Regions from separate parts of the Solibacillus sp. FSL W8-0474 genome, predicted to be linked through region 4. Evidence: riboswitches for the same ligand, from Rfam matches in the RefSeq annotation. Region 4 holds a riboswitch; each other region holds the start of a gene.
What was found. A riboswitch is a leader RNA that binds a small molecule or an ion and turns the genes downstream of it on or off. The one in region 4 is predicted to bind S-adenosylmethionine.
Positions count from the first base shown of each region.

Region 1: another riboswitch for S-adenosylmethionine. It lies ahead of NYE67_RS18635 (bifunctional homocysteine S-methyltransferase/methylenetetrahydrofolate reductase); the one in region 4 lies ahead of NYE67_RS15330 (methionine ABC transporter ATP-binding protein).
Region 2: another riboswitch for S-adenosylmethionine. It lies ahead of NYE67_RS01695 (O-acetylhomoserine aminocarboxypropyltransferase/cysteine synthase family protein); the one in region 4 lies ahead of NYE67_RS15330 (methionine ABC transporter ATP-binding protein).
Region 3: another riboswitch for S-adenosylmethionine. It lies ahead of metA (homoserine O-acetyltransferase MetA); the one in region 4 lies ahead of NYE67_RS15330 (methionine ABC transporter ATP-binding protein).

Region 1 is NZ_JBBOQJ010000001.1:3,683,825-3,688,041, reverse strand. Features, by position in the region: gene NYE67_RS18645 (chemotaxis protein) at 1-488, shown strand, start outside; gene hemG (protoporphyrinogen oxidase) at 642-2,027, shown strand; SAM riboswitch class I at 2,124-2,221, shown strand; gene NYE67_RS18635 (bifunctional homocysteine S-methyltransferase/methylenetetrahydrofolate reductase) at 2,331-4,175, shown strand; gene metH (methionine synthase) at 4,168-4,217, shown strand, end outside.
Region 2 is NZ_JBBOQJ010000001.1:341,346-345,562, reverse strand. Features, by position in the region: gene NYE67_RS01705 (homoserine dehydrogenase) at 1-124, opposite strand, end outside; gene NYE67_RS01700 (hypothetical protein) at 353-751, opposite strand; gene NYE67_RS01695 (O-acetylhomoserine aminocarboxypropyltransferase/cysteine synthase family protein) at 940-2,244, opposite strand; SAM riboswitch class I at 2,361-2,475, opposite strand; gene NYE67_RS01690 (DASS family sodium-coupled anion symporter) at 2,832-4,217, shown strand, end outside.
Region 3 is NZ_JBBOQJ010000001.1:1,861,802-1,866,018, forward strand. Features, by position in the region: gene NYE67_RS09090 (nucleoside-diphosphate sugar epimerase) at 1-539, shown strand, start outside; gene NYE67_RS09095 (hypothetical protein) at 989-1,570, shown strand; SAM riboswitch class I at 2,027-2,135, shown strand; gene metA (homoserine O-acetyltransferase MetA) at 2,329-3,270, shown strand; gene NYE67_RS09105 (ABC transporter ATP-binding protein) at 3,688-4,217, opposite strand, start outside.
Region 4 is NZ_JBBOQJ010000001.1:3,011,862-3,016,078, reverse strand. Features, by position in the region: gene NYE67_RS15355 (acyl-CoA dehydrogenase family protein) at 1-401, shown strand, start outside; gene NYE67_RS15350 (arsenate reductase family protein) at 687-1,043, shown strand; gene gcvH (glycine cleavage system protein GcvH) at 1,124-1,504, shown strand; gene NYE67_RS15340 (toprim domain-containing protein) at 1,597-1,923, shown strand; gene NYE67_RS15335 (thioredoxin family protein) at 1,931-2,233, shown strand; SAM riboswitch class I at 2,295-2,398, shown strand; gene NYE67_RS15330 (methionine ABC transporter ATP-binding protein) at 2,556-3,584, shown strand; gene NYE67_RS15325 (methionine ABC transporter permease) at 3,577-4,217, shown strand, end outside.

The sequences.
Region 1 (4,217 bases), 670 kb from region 4:
TCATGTTTGCCGTACCGCATATCTCTTCTAATGACAATGAAGATGTTATTCAAAAACTACAGCAAATTCTATTGGAGCAACGGGAAAACTTAACAATGCTTTGTACAATTGTTGAATATTTAAGGGAATATGTCCAAACTGGATTAGATAATAAAGATGTCATAAAATATAATCAAAGAATCCAAATGATGACGTATAAACAAACAGATCGTTATAATGAGATTGATCATCTCATTAATAAAAATATTATCGAAATAAAAAAAGGTAAAACTACTGATAACACGGCTTTAACATTTGGAAAAGAAGTAAGGAAAATTGAATCGGGTTTCCGTACGTTAAAACTTTTCACATGTGATGTTATTAATATGTTAGATTCCAATAAACATATCGAAAATCGTAGTTTAGAACGCATACGTTATTTTGATAAACGTTCTGCTTCGTTGGAAGCGGAGATTATTTCACTGACACAGCAATTATCCTTTAAATAGAACTATGAAGCAAACTTTCTCAAATAACCAGAGGAGGTTTGTGTTTTTTTTATTCAATATAAATTTAGAAAATTGTAATATCGTTATGACCATATTTTGAACGAAAAAGATTATACTGTTAGGAGAGAGTGAACGAAATAGGAGCGAATTAATATGAAAACTGTAGTTGTAGTAGGTGGCGGAATTACCGGATTGTGTACGATGCATTATTTAAAAAACCAAATGCATGAAAAGAATATCGAAGCAAGATTAGTATTAATCGAAAAAAATCCCTATTTAGGCGGAAAGATACATTCCGTACATGAAGGAGGGTTTATTATGGAAACCGGCGCGGATTCCATTGTGGCCCGCCATCCAAATGTCCTAGAGCTCGTAAAAGAGCTTAACTTTGATTCGGAGCTTGTTTATAACGAAACAGGTATATCCTACATTCATACTAATAATGAGCTACATGCTATTCCCGCGGGGTCAACATTCGGGATTCCAATGAGCGTGGAATCACTTATGTCGAGCACGTTAATTTCAGAAGAAGGAAAGAAAAGAGCATTAAAGGATATAGACATTCCAAATACAAAATTTACGAAGGAAAGTTCCATCGGTGCATTTTTGGAATATTTTTTAGGGGAAGAAATAGTGCGAAAACAAATTGCTCCTGTATTGGCAGGGGTATATTCGGGAGATTTATACCAGCTGAGCTTAGCTTCAACATTACCGTATTTAGTCGATTATAAAAATAATTATGGGTCGATTATGAAAGGTTTTGAAGCTAATCGCGAGCAGTTTGAAAAAGCAGCGGATAAGAAATTTATTTCTTTCGAGAAGGGGTTATCTTCATTAATTGACCGCCTTGAAGAGCAATTGCCGGAAGTGGAATTCATAAAAAAGGCCGCAACTGAGCAAATACAAAAAGTAGGGGAACAGTATAAAGTTGTATTAGAGGACGAAACGATTATAGCGGATATTGTGGTCCTTGCTGTGCCGAATAATACAGTACGTACTGTATTGCAAGACGAAAAATTAGATGGACAGTTAGAAAAGTTTACAACAGCATCAGCATTAACGATGTATGTTGGTTTTGATGTACCAGACAGTGTTTTACCAGCAGATGGTACAGGTTTTATCGTCTCCCATAATAGTGATTTAGTATGTAATGCCTCTACATGGACAAGTCGTAAATGGAAGCATACTTCAGCAGAAGGGAATCTGCTTGTTCGTTTATTTTATAAAAATATTAATCCGCGCTATGAAGAACTGGCAGCCATGACTGATGAAGAGTTGGAGAAAGTCGCAATGGAGGATATTCGCTTAAGTTTGGGTATTGAAGCGAAACCAACCGTCGTAAATATAACGAAATGGATTAATCAGATGCCTCGCTATGATTTAGCGCATAATGAAGCGTTATCTGAAGTTGTGGACGATTTAGAAGTGCACTATCCGAATCTGCTTTTAGCTGGATGTTCATACTTTGGGGTAGGGATCGGTGCTTGTATTCAAAACGGTAAAAAAACGGCGGAACAAATTATTGCACGAATTATGTAAAGAAATACTTTATTAGGCTAAAGGGTATTGACGTCTTATTTAGATAACGATATGATAGCTTAAATAATTTTAAATTTTTAGAAAAATTCATAAAATTTCTTATCGAGAGAAGTTGAGGGACTGGCCCGTTGAAACTTCAGCAACCAACATTATGTCAGGTGCTAAATCCAGTGGCGATAGCCAGAAGATGAGAAGGGATTAAGTTGACGACTGACAACTATCAAGCCTTCTTTTGCTTAGTGAAAGAAGGCTTTTTTGTATTAAAAATATACTGAAAATACTGTGAATAATGGAGTGAAATAATTGGGTTTACTACAAGATTTAAAAACACGCGTTTTAACGGCGGACGGAGCAATTGGAACTTTACTTTATTCCTATGGGTTGGATTACTGCCATGAGGAAATGAATATTGCACGACCAGAAATTATCGAGAAAATTCATAGTGAATATATTGCTGTAGGTGCAGACATTATTCAAACAAATACATATGGAGCGAATGCGATTAAGTTAGCTCGATATGGTTTTGAAAGTCATGTAAAAGAATTTAACGAAGCTGCACTGAAGATTGCGAAGCGTGCAGCTGCTCCGGGGGGACAGTATGTTCTGGCAACAATCGGTGGCATTAGAGGGATTCGGAAAAGTGATGCAACATTAGATGAAATCTTAACTGCCTTTCAAGAGCAAGTGGAAGTATTACTAACTGGTGAACCGGATGGCTTCTTACTGGAAACGTATTACGACTTTGAAGAATTATCGCATTGTGTCCACCTATTACGATCAATGACCGATTTACCGATCATTGCCCAAGTGACGATGCAGGAACCAGGTATCCTTCAAAATTTAATGTCTTTAAATGAAGCATTTCATGAATTGGAAAGGTTAGGTGCAGATATTGTTGGGAGCAACTGCCGGTTAGGTCCTTTCCATACAATTCAGGCGTTTGAAGGGGTCAACTTACCGAACAAAGCTTTTTTATCAGCTTATCCAAATGCATCGTTATTAGATATTGAAGATGGCCGTGTTGTCTATGAATCAGAAACCGATTATTTTGCTCGTGCAGCCGTTGAACTCGTAAATCAAGGAGTCCGTTTAATTGGCGGTTGCTGTGGGACGACACCGAAGCATATTGCGGCGGTAAAACAACGTCTGGCGAATATGCAGCCAATTGAAACGAAAGAGGAAAAACCCGGGTATACACAATTTGTCCGTATTCCGGAGCCACGTAAGCAAGAACCGCTCCATGAAAAAGCAAAACGTGAACGTTCTGTCATTGTGGAACTTGATACACCGCGTCATCTAGAAATTGACGGGTTTGTAGAAGGGGCAAAACAACTGGCAAAAGCGGGAGCCGATGTCATTATGATGGCGGATAACTCACTTGCATCCCCGCGCATCAGTAATATCGCGATGGCTGCGATTTTAAAAGAGCATGGAATTCGTTCATTGCCGCATTTAACGTGCCGTGACCGCAATTTAATTGGGCTTCAGTCACATTTAATGGGACTTGATGCACTTGAACTTCATGATATTCTGGTCGTGACAGGGGACCCGACAAAAGTGGGGGATTTCCCGGGGGCAACGAGCGTATATGATGTTTCGTCAATGGAGCTTATTTCACTTATAAAGCAGTTAAATAAAGGTAGCTCTTTTACTGGGAAATCGCTGCGAAAACAGGCGGATTTTTCGGTGGCCGCTGCATTTAATCCGAATGTCCGTGTATTGGACCGTGCTGTAGCTCGTTTAGAGAAGAAAATCGAGCATGGTGCAGATTACTTTATTTCACAACCGGTATATACGAAAGAAAAGATTATCGAAATCTATGAGGCAACGAAGCATTTGGAAACACCGATTTATATCGGGATTATGCCACTTACATCTTCACGCAGCGCGGAATTTTTACATCATGAAGTACCGGGCATTAAATTGTCCGATGAAGTACTTGCGCGCATGGCTGCTTGCGGGGATGACAAGGAAGCATCGACAGCAGAAGGAATCGCTATTGCCAAAGAGCTGCTCGATACGGCATGCAAATACTTTAACGGTATTTATTTAATTACACCGTTTTTACGCTATGATATGACGCTGGAATTAATGGAGCATGTAAAACAATATGATGTGGAAAGTAAAGGAGTTCAGTCGAATGTATAATCACCCAATTCATGAGCAATTACAAAAAAGAATTTTAATCAT
Region 2 (4,217 bases), 2.7 Mb from region 4:
TCTTCGCGACCTCCAGTTCTACCCCCAGCTTTTCGCGAAGCTCCTGCCTCTTCTCATTTAAAATATGGTAAATTCCCTGACCTACTGTGCCAAATCCTAAGATCGCTGCCTTGATTGTTGCCATTGCCTTTCTCCTCCAAATTCTTAACACATATATATTGACGAATAATTCAAATAATTTATCTTAAAGAAATTCTATCCTATATAATACATGAAAACAAGGAGAATCTCTCCTAGAAGGACATTTGTTTACTGTAAACGGTCAAATTTCATTTAAATTCTATTGTTTAATAGCTAAATCGGGTAAACAAAAACACTAGCAGAAATTCTCTGGCTAGTGTTTAAAGTTATTTTATACTGCTACATTTACAGAATTATATACGCGTAAACGATGCGCATTTAAAATTTTTGTCATAACAAGTTCTTCTTTTACGGAGTAGTTTGGCACCGCATATGGGCGTTGCACTAACTGGAACTCACCATATTTTAAAAACCATTCGCGTGCTGGAGTTAAAATATGCGCACTTCCATGAACGTTATACTCCTCAGCAACTTCCTTTATGACATAGCCTGTTGTTTCCAGATTGTGAGTTTGTTCCGAGAAAGCACTATGCCCAAAAACCTTTTGCCACATGACATTTACATCCGCTAAAATTTGCTGAATTGCACAAGCATTTACATATTCCTTTACTTCGTTTAATTCATAAATAATGTAGGCTGCTACATTTTGTGCACTGTATACTTTCCCCATGTCGAACAACTCCTTTTCCTTCAATAATGCTGCAACATTATTTCAAATATTTTGGTTGGTAGTTTTATTATTCCAATTGTATTACTAGGTATTTATTTTGTCAATAAAACTTATATAATTAGTAGGAATTAATTTTCTAAAAATTGCTTAGCTTCTCGAATGGGAAAAGCTAAGCCTTTTTTAAAGGTTTATGCGTTTGTTTCTGCGCCTACTTCAGCCGCTACTTTCGCTAATGCCTGTTCTAAATCCGCGATAATATCTTCTGCTGCTTCTAATCCGATCGATAAGCGAATGAGCTCTTCCGATACGCCGGCAGTTTTTAATTCTTCAACAGACAACTGTTGGTGCGTTGTGCTCGCAGGATGGATAATCAATGAACGGGCATCCCCAACGTTGGCTACATGCGAGAATAATTCCACGTTATCAATTACTTGGCGCCCTGCTTCACGTCCACCTTTAATGCCGAACGTAATGATTGATCCGAAGCCGTTTTTCAAATATTTTTTCGCCAAATCATGTGTCTCAAAATCTTCAAAACCGTTGTAATTTACGTATTCCACAAATGGGTGGTTTCTTAAATACTCGGCAACTTTTTGTGTGTTTTCATTGTGACGGACAATACGCAAATGAAGCGTTTCTAGTCCTTGTAGGAAATTAAATGCCGCATCAGCAGATAATGTTGGACCAAAATCACGCAATAGTTGAACACGAAGCTTTGTCGCAAATGCAGCGCCTGCTGTGTCAATTCCGTAGCGTAGACCATGGTAAGAAGTATCCGGTTCTGTAAACCCTGGATGTCTTCCTTGTGTCCAGTCAAACTTTCCAGCATCAACGACAATCCCACCGATCGTCGTTCCATGACCGCCAATCCATTTTGTTGCAGAATGAATGACAACATCCGCGCCGAATTCAATCGGATTACTTCCATATGGGGAAGCAAATGTGCTGTCTATTAATAACGGAAGACCATTGTCATGAGCGATGTTTGCTACTGCTTCAATATCGAGTACTTTCAAGCTTGGATTTCCGATTATTTCAGCGAAGATCGCCTTCGTTTTATCAGTAATCGCCGCTTGGAAGTTTGCAGGATCTGATTCATCCACAAATTTTACTGTAATGCCGTAGCGAGGCAATGTAGTTGCGAATAAATTGTATGTTCCTCCGTACAGAGAACCAGCAGCAACAATTTCATCTCCTGCACCGGCTACATTTAAAATGGAGAATGCCACTGCTGCTGCGCCAGATGAAAGCCCTACTGCAGCTGTGCCCCCCTCAAGTAAAGCAACCCGTTCTTCAAATGCCCCCACTGTAGGATTCATAATACGAGAATAAATATTGCCAGTTTCCTGTAATGCAAATAGACGTTGCGCATGAGCAGTGTCATTGAATGCATAGGCAGTTGTACGATATACAGGAACTGCAATCGCCCCCGTTACAGGATCTGGCTTTTGCCCCCCGTGCAATAATAAAGTTTCTGGTCTTAAATTCGTCACTCTAATAACCTCCTAAAATTATTCGATGGTGAAATCGGTGTTTTTGAGGAGGATTTTTTAAATGAAAAAAACCCTCTTCAGTTAAGAAGAGGGTTGCGCATGAGCAAGTTTGCCTCCTCTTATCTTTCAAAATGATTGTCCATTTTGTAGGATTTAGCACCTTAGTCAGTTCATCACTTACTGGTTGCCGGGCATCTCAGGGCCTATTCCCTCCGCCGCTCTTGATAAGAGATATGTGATTTATGTTCCATCGTTGATTCTCAGTATAAAGCAGAGTAATTCTATAAGTCAACCGAAAAATTAAAATTTTCTGATTTTAAATTAATTCATAAAAATATTTTATCTTCCTACACTAAAATTATTATACTATTCTATACAATTTCTGCTTAAAACAAAATTTTTCTCAATATATTTATTCACCAAATATTAACATGTATCATTTTTTGGAAGTGCTATAATCATAATTGTTAAGGGATTCCCCTTTCAATTGGAAATAAAGAACATATTTTACTTTTAGAAGAATAGGTATATTTTGTCTTATTAATTTATTATTTAACTAAAACTTTAAACGAAGTGAGGCGTTAAGTATGGCAACAGAAGCGACAAGTAAACGAAATTTAAAACCATTATGGATAGTTTTAGCGTTTGCAGCACTCATTACCATTGTTTTACTTCCAAATAGTGGTGGAGATCTTCCCGTTGTTGGACAACGAGCATTAGCTATTTTAGCATTTGCCGTTATATTATGGGTAACCGAAGCGGTAGCCTATCCGGTTAGTTCTGCAATGATATTAGCTGCCATCGCTGTTTTATTAGGTTTGGCTCCGAGTATGGAAGATCCTTCGGTACAAATGGGCACTAAAGAAGCGTTAAAATTAGCGTTAGGTGGATTTAGTAGTTCCTCGGTTGCGTTAGTCGGGGCTGCATTATTTTTAGCAGCTGCCATGCAAATAACGAACCTTCATAAGCGTATTGCACTGTGGGTTTTATCATTAGTTGGAACAAAAACGAAAGCATTAGTAGTAGGGGCTATTTTAGTAGCAATTGTATTAGCTTTTGTTGTACCAAGCGCGACTGCTCGTGCTGGTGCAGTTGTCCCTATTCTATTAGGGGTTGTTGCGGCCTTTGGATTATCTAAAGAAAGTAGACTTGCAGCGTTGTTAGTTATTACCGCTACCCAAGCTGTTTCAATTTGGAATGTGGGGATTAAAACTGCTGCAGCGCAAAACTTAGTAGCACTTGGTTTTATTAACTCTGAATTTGGAGTCGATATTTCTTGGGGCAAGTGGTTTATGTATGCCGCGCCGTTTTCAGTCATCATGTCCTTCGTATTATTCTTTGTTATGATTAAATTAATCAAACCCGAAACGGATAATATCGCTGGCGGAAAAGAAATTATCCGTAAGCAATTGCAAGATCTTGGTCCTTTAAAACGCAAAGAAATTACTTTAATCATCACTTCTGTTCTACTATTATTCTTCTGGTCAACAGAAGGAAAATTGCATCCATTTGATACGACAACGATTACCATTTTAGCTATTGCCTTTTTATTGACACCTAAAATTGGAGTATTTAATTGGAAAGAAGCTTCTAGCCGTATTGATTGGGGTACATTGATTGTTTTTGCAGTCGGTATTTCACTTGGAACGACTCTTTTGGGTACAAAAGGTGCAGCCTGGCTGTCTAATACGATTTTCGGCTCACTTGGCTTAGAGACTATGCCTATTATAGCTACCATAGCATTAGTTACTGTTTTCAATATTGTCATTCATTTAGGTTTTGCATCTGCGACAAGCTTGGCTTCTGCCTTGATTCCCGTATTTATCGCATTAGCCATTAGTTTACCGATGCCTTTAGAAAATCAAATTGGTTTTGTACTAATCCAGCAGTTTGTTATTTGCTTCGGATTCCTATTACCAGTAAGCGCACCGCAAAACATGCTTGCTTACGGTACAGGCGCATTTACAACAAAG
Region 3 (4,217 bases), 1.2 Mb from region 4:
TATTAGTTGAACCGTTATTTATCCATGATTTAACGAATAAAATGTTACGAATGGGCATGATTGAAAAAGAAAATGAAGTGTTCACACTTACGGCAAAAGGAATGGCGCAGCTTGAATCGGGTATTTTTGAAGAAGAGCTTGAGCAAACGAGTCATTTTGTGCAATACAGTCCGATTCATGAGCAGCTTCTGGAAGGGGACCTTGAGGAGTTCGCTGATTTAGAAGAGTTTCCTGAACCGTTTCCGACGATTGAAAACGAGGAAATTGAAGCAATTGAAGAATCGATGCTAATTGAATTTATTCAGCAGCAGTTAAGCGATCAACCATTGGCCGAACAGGAAGCCCCGACTTTTATTACAAAAGTTATATCGACCGAATCGATTCAAATTAATGATATTCCGGTTCTATGTTTCTCACTAATGGATAAAAAGGAAAACCGCCAATTTATGCGTGTATATAATACATTAACAGGTGCTTGGGATGAAAAGCTTGAAACGGTTTTATTCAATTATGAGAAAGAGCATTTAAAGTCTGAGTAAATATATAAATTGAAAACCTAGTAATATCAAGGGTTTGCGCCACTTTATAAGATGCGGAGTATTTTACAATTTATTTTTTATAATAATACACTTCTTATTACCTATGAATTTAGATAATGAGAAGTGTTTTTTTGTTGTTAAAATTCGCATTTGAAACTTTTAAAGCGGATAAAAATTTTATTTGCATCAGCTTTTCATGAAATAGCGCAGTTGTGATATCTGTATGCACTTGAGAGCAATCGAGAATTGATTTATTGACTCATTAATTATTATCTAAATTTATTACAGCAACGTTTATTTAATGAAGTAGCACACTTTTTATTGTTTTTTTGTATGTTTGAGGTATGCTATTATCGTTTGGTAGATTTTTCTGACTCAATAATAAGGAGGGTTAAAGTTGAGTAGAGTTTTTGATATACTAGTAGGGATTTTTGGGGGAGATAATAACAATGGATAACTATGAACTAAGAGAAAAGGTATTAAGAGAGTTGTATGAGGGCTTTAGTTCTAACTGGTGCGCTACAAGATGTCAATTGATGGAGGTTTCTTATAACCAGGCTTTTAAAATCATAGGTATTAAGTACTCTTGGGATAAAAAACTAGTTGAAAAGATGAGAGTGTTATTGTCGCATATTGTACGTAACTTAGAATTTGACTTAGAAATTATGCATTGGGGAGACCCTATACGAAACTACGATGAAAAAGAAATTCTAGAAAGCATAGGCAAGGTTGGTAGTTATAAAGAATTCATAGTAGGACTTGAAAGAGTTCTTCATGAAGGACTTATAAATGACTTTAACGAGGGATGGGATTTAGAAGAACAGTTGATGGCTGTAGCCAAAGAGTATCTAACCAACTATTCAAGAAGATTGGATTATAAAGTGAAAAAGATATTCGAAGAAACAGGCAAACTTGAAGACATTAGTCGCATAGTGAACAGTTTTGAAAAAGTTCTTGAAGAGAACTATAAGAGATTTATCAGTGAACAATTAAAGATTGATTCACCTTATTTTATATATGGGGGAAACTGACAGAAAGAATGCTGAAGAAAGTTGTAGAACTAGTATGATCAAGCAAAGTCAGGAGACCTGCCCAATATAAATCTTAAGAGTAAAGTGTTGTGCTTGTATGCTGTTCCTTATCCCCTTGAAGATAAGCCCACTTTTGTTGGTGGAGATGCTTATAACTATATTTATTAATTGAACCCACACAACTGCATATTACATTATTGAAAGTTGAGAACCTTCAAATGAGGGTTGTTTTTTTATCGTCAAAATACAATACGCTTCTTTTTTCCAGAAGTATGATTTATAAAGGAAATTACATAGATTTCATAAGAATTTAAATAAATTATAAATAAAATTACTCCTAATTAAATATAATTGAATTGTGGATGTATAAGTGTAGTCATGACAGTATTTGCTTCATATATTTTTAGAATTATTGCAAAACTCATGCTACCGTGTTACACTAGTGTCAATTTAATAGTCTTATCAAGAGAAGCGGAGGGAACTTGGCCCGTAGATGCTTCAGCAACCTCTAGTACAACTAGAAAGGTGCTACTTCCAGCAAGGCAATGTCCTTGGCAGATAAGAACGGGTATATTAACCTCTCATTTCTGTTGTGCTGGAATGAGGGGTTTTTTGTGTTTTTTCAGCAAGTATTAGGATACTTGCTCCAACAATCAAACCCCCACGGCTATTATGATTTACTTGAAACGAAAGAAGCTTGAAATAGCTTTACATTATGAAACCAAGATTATTTAGAAAGATTAGAGGGGGACAGTGCAATGCCAATTAATATTCCGAAACATTTACCGGCTGGTGAGCTGCTGAGAAAAGAGAAAATTTTCGTTATGGAGGAAGATCGTGCGAAGACTCAGCAAATTCGACCTTTGAATATTTTAGTGTTCAATTTAATGCCGGAAAAGGAAAAAACCGAGCTTCAATTATTGCGTTTACTCGGGAATACACCACTACAGGTAGATGTGACATTTTTAAATACTGCTACATACGAATCAAAAAACGTTTCCAAATCACATTTAGATACGTTCTATCAAACATTCGATGAAATTAAACACCGCCGATATGATGGTCTAATCATCACAGGTGCACCGGTAGAGAAAATGCAATTTGAAGATGTTGGTTACTGGAAAGAAATTACCGATATAATGGACTGGGCCGATCAAAATGTTACATCCATTATGTATATATGTTGGGGAGCACAAGCTGCGCTGTATCATCATTTCGGCATCGGGAAATTTGAACTGCCTAAAAAATGTTCTGGCGTCTATTCACATGTGATTACCGATTTAACGGTCGATTTAGTACGAGGCTTCAGTGATGAATATGTTGCGCCTCATTCGCGTCATACGTCTGTCTCGATTGACGAAGTCCGTGCGCACCCAGATTTGCGTCTGCTCAGCTATTCGGACGATGCGGGGGTATTTATCGTTCAATCAAAAAACAATAAACACATCATGATTACAGGCCATTTAGAGTATGATGCGACTACACTATCGGATGAATATTTCCGTGATATTGAAAAGGATCCGGAAAATACGGAACTTCCGATTAATTACTTCCCGAATAATGACCCACAAAATGCTCCAAAAAATGTATGGCGTGCCCATTCACATCTATTGTTCTACAACTGGTTAAACTATTACGTATACCAAGAAACACCTTATGAATGGCACTTTGTTGAGGAAAATATCGAATATCATATTTAAGAAAAGCCAACAAGGAATATCTTGCTGGCTCCAGACTGGAGACAAACTCTTAAATAGTGTTTGTCTACAGTTTTTTATTTTAAAATTAATTGAATCTAGAAATTGTTGATTTCCGTTCCGGGACCGATGCTTTCCCCGGGCACGGCTTCAGCTAACTAACTTGGGCCTACGACAGCAGGCCCAAGTTAGTGGATCTTCCGCACGTGCGGTTCCCGGTGGAGTCACGGTCCCTCCACTCCAATCAACTTATTAATTCCTTTAAATTAAGTAAGGTAAGATCTAATATGACTAGCAATCAAATTAATGAACAAGAAATAGGGTTTTGAACGACTTGTTCCTGTTAACTCATCTAGAAGAGCTCTAGTAACCTTTTGTCGAAAACCTGAAGCCAGCAAGGAATATCTTGCTGGCTCATTTTTATTTCACTGCAATCCATGCACGCTCTTGTTGTATTTGTAAACTCACTTCACGGCCAAAAAAGTCACTTAGCAATTGTTCATTCAATATGACTTCGCGGGTATCTGCAGCTACGCTTTCTCCATCTTTCATTAACAGTACATGGCTAAAACAAGGTAAAATTTCTTCTACATGATGCGTTACATAAATAAGTGTAGGGGAGTGATTGCCTTGTGCTATTTGCTCAATCTTTTGCAGTAAGTTTTCCCGCTCTATAAGATCGAGTCCGCCACATGGTTCATCCAATATTAATATTTCTGGTTCTGCCATTAAAGCACGTGCAATTTGTACACGTTGTCGTTCACCTTGCGATAAATGCTCAAAAGATTTATTCGCCAAATGATCGCAATGAAACTGTCTCATAAAGGATAGTGCCTGCTCAATTTCCGCATCGGACACGTCATTAAATAGACGGAGCGCACCAAACTTTCCGCTAAGCACAATTTCAATTGCATTATCCTGCCAGTTGAAGCTGTCGATCATTGCGGTGC
Region 4 (4,217 bases):
AAAATGCGAAGAAAATCGCTGTACTTGCAGCTGGTGCTGCAGCACAACGCTACGGTGCAAAACTAGATGCAGAGCAAGAAATTCTTGTGAACATTGCTAACATCGCGAACCAATTATATGCAATGGAATCAGCAGTAATCCGTACACAAAAAGCAATTGAGCGTGACGGAGAAGAAAAAGCGGCACAAAAAATTCTTTACACACAAATTTTCTGCCAGGAAGCATTTGCAGAAATCGAAAAGGAAGCAAAAGAAACATTAATCGCTTCAGTTGAAGGTGATGATGCACGTATGATCTTATCGGCATTACGTAAATTAACGCGCAACAACCCTTACAACTTAATTCCGAAAAAACGTGAAGCAGCAGCGAAATTAATCGATGCTGAAAAATATGTAGTATAATAGATAGAATGAAATCGGATGCAGGGCCCGCATCCGATTTTTTCATATTTTAATATAAATCGTAAGGGTTCTAATAAGAGATGAACTTCTTCTAAAAAGTCTTTAAGAGCTTCGAATAAATGAAAGAATTCTTCTAAAAAGTATTCGAAATGTTCTAATATCATCATAAATCTTCTAATATTAAATTAATTAAGAATATAACCCCCGCAATGCAATTCCAATTTTGATTTGTTTTTCTATATCCGTTACAATAAGGGAAAATGAATGGTAAAGAGGAGTTCTTTTATGACAGTGAAATTTATCCAATATCCAAAATGTACAACATGTAAAAAAGCACAGAAATGGCTAGATGAAAACGGTATTCAATATGAAAATATTAATATCGTTGAAGAAACGCCTTCTAAAGAGCAACTTAAAGCGTATTATGAAGCTAGTGGGTTGCCTTTAAAGAAGTTCTTTAATACTTCAGGTATGAAATATCGTGAACTGGAACTGAAAGACAAATTGCCTTCGATGTCTGATGATGAGCAATTAGAGCTATTAGCCTCAGATGGTATGTTAATCAAGCGTCCAATTGTGACAGATGGCAAAAAATTAACATTAGGTTTTAAGGAGTCTGACTTCTCAGAATCGTGGAAATAAACCGGTAATCACGTTGTATTTCCGAACGAAATATGGCAAAATGAAGTTGAATGTACTACATAATAACTGGAGGTTTTTTAATGAGCACACCTAAAGAGTTACTTTATTCAAAAGAGCATGAGTGGGTTAAAGTTGAAGACGGCAAAGCAACAATCGGAATTACAGATTTTGCACAAGCTGAATTAGGGGACATCGTGTTTGTGGAGTTACCGGAAGTAGGCGATGAAGTTTCAAAGGATCAGCCATTCGGTAGTGTAGAATCTGTTAAAACTGTTTCGGAACTTTATGCTCCAATCTCAGGTAAAGTTGTTGCGATTAACGAAGAACTTTTAGACAACCCAGAATACGTAAATGAATCTCCTTACGGTACTGCTTGGATGATTACGGTTGAAGTAACGAACGACGAAGAAGTTAAAGAATTAATGGATGCAGATGCTTATACTGCATTAATTGAACAATAAATGTTTCAACACCAAAGCCTATTAGTTAAAGGTTTTGGTGTTTTTTTGCTATTGTATAGATAGCCGTAATTGATGAAAGGAAGCGTATCTCTATGGGAAAATGCATTGTAGTTGAAGGACGGGCCGATAAAATGAGGTTAATTCCTTTATTGGCTGAAGAAGTCACGATAATTTGTACTAATGGAACAATAAGTGAAGTCAATTTAATCGAATTACTAGAAGACTATGAGCATTATGAAATTGTGACAATGTTTGATGCAGACAAAAATGGTGAAAAGTTAAGAAAACTAATGAACCGGGCATTTCCTGAAGTAACTCAGCTAATCATACCTCGAGAATATGTAGAGGTAGAAAAAACTCCCAAACAAATTTTACGGAACTTATTAATACAAGCAAAATTTTTAATAAAAGAAGGATGACTTAAATATGGAACAATGGTCAAGAGAGCAGTGGGAACAAAATATACAACAACATGATCAAACCGCATTTTTTCTGTACACCCCAATGTGCGGTACTTGTGAACTTTCCGAAAGAATGCTGAAAGTAGTTGAGAAATTACTACCAGATTTACCACTAGGTATGGCAAATATCAATTATATTGAGGGCTTGGCCAACGATTTAAAAATCGAAAGCGTACCTTGTTTAATTGTTTCTGACAATGGAAAAGTGTCAAAAAAGTTATATGCATTTAAATCCGTACCATTTTTGTATGAAATATTAAAAAAATAATTGACGTCTTCTCTTTAGCATGATAAAGTAACAGACATAATAATAAAACTTAATAACGTTGCTCTTATAAAGAGAGGTGGAGGGAAGTGCCCTATGAAGCCCGGCAACCAGCATTTTATGCAAAGGTGCCAATTCACACAAAGTTTAAACTTTGAAAGATGAGAGAACGGTTTACCGTATAAATTTTTATGTGAAACCTTTCTACTTGTCGTGAGTAGGAAGGTTTTTTTGGTGTAATTTTATTTTCGAAGATGCGAAAAAAACACCAAAAATATTATATTGAAATTACAGGTAGGTTATTTCAAGAGAAGGGGTACAACGCATGATTGATATACAAAATATCACGAAAGTATATAACACAAAAAACGGTGAGCTTACAGCGGTAGACAATGTTAGCTTATCGATTGAAAAAGGAGAAATATACGGTATTATCGGCTACAGTGGTGCTGGTAAAAGTACAATGATCCGACTATTAAATGGTTTGGAAAAACCTTCAACAGGTTCAGTTATTGTAGGTGGTCAGGATATTTCTAAAGCATCAGGGGCAAAGCTAAGAGAAGCACGCCAAAAAATAAGTATGATATTTCAGCACTTTAATTTACTTTGGTCGCGCACAGTTGAAGAAAATATTGCATTTCCACTTGAAATCGCAGGTGTTTCAAAATCTCAGCGTGCCAAGCGAGTCGAAGAGCTGATTGAACTAGTAGGCCTAAAAGGAAGAGGAAAAGCCTATCCATCTCAACTTTCAGGTGGTCAAAAACAACGTGTCGGCATAGCCCGCGCATTAGCAAACAACCCGGAAGTTCTCCTATGTGATGAAGCCACTTCAGCACTTGATCCAGAGACGACAGATTCTATTTTAGAGCTATTACTGGATATTAATAAAAAGATCGGTTTAACAATTGTACTGATTACACATGAAATGCATGTTATTCGCAAAATCTGTAACCGTGTGGCTGTTATGGAAGCAGGAAAAGTAGTGGAACAGGGAGATGTTCTACAGGTTTTCCAACACCCACAAGCGCCGATTACTAAAAATTTCGTTTCGCAAGCTTCTGGGGAAACACAGGAAATGCAGGCGTCACTAGAGCAAATTTTAGCGAATTATCCAGCAGGAAAAATTGCCAAATTAACATTTGCAGAGGCAACGACAGAACAGCCGGTAATATCGCAGATGATTAAGCAATTTGACATAGTCGTTAATATCGTTCACGGGAAAATATCCAATACAACAGCCGGTTCATTCGGTACGCTATTTATTCATATCGATGGTGAGCAACACGAAGTAGAGAAGGCATTAAACTTCTTAACAATGCAGGAAATTCAAACGGAGGTGATTGAGCATGCTTAATCAATTATTTCCGAACGTTGACTGGGGTAAAATGCTCGACGCAACATATGAAACTGTTTATATGACAGCTGTAGCGACGGTCATTACATTCATCCTCGGAATTCTAATAGGAATTGTATTGTTTTTAACAAGTGACAACCAATTGTGGGCAAATAAAGTCGTTCACTTTTTGACTGGGTCGCTCGTAAATATTTTCCGTTCGATTCCATTTATCGTATTAATTATTTTATTAATACCGTTTACAAAGTTTTTACTTGGAACGATTCGTGGTGCCAATGCAGCATTACCAGCACTTATTATCGGTGCGGCACCATTTTATGCACGCATGGTATTAATCGCACTAAGAGAAATTGATAAAGGTGTTATCGAAGCAGCCCGTTCAATGGGAGCTAAAACATCAACTATTATTTGGAAAGTGTTAATTCCGGAAAGCTTACCTGCATTAATTTCCGGTATAACAGTAACAGCAGTAGCATTAGTAGGCTATACAGCAATGGCTGGTATTATCGGTGCAGGCGGCCTAGGGAATTTAGCGTTCCTTGATGGATTCCAACGTAACCGAACTGATGTCACGCTTATGGCGACAGTTTTAATTTTAGTTGTAGTATTTATCATTCAATATATTGGTGACTT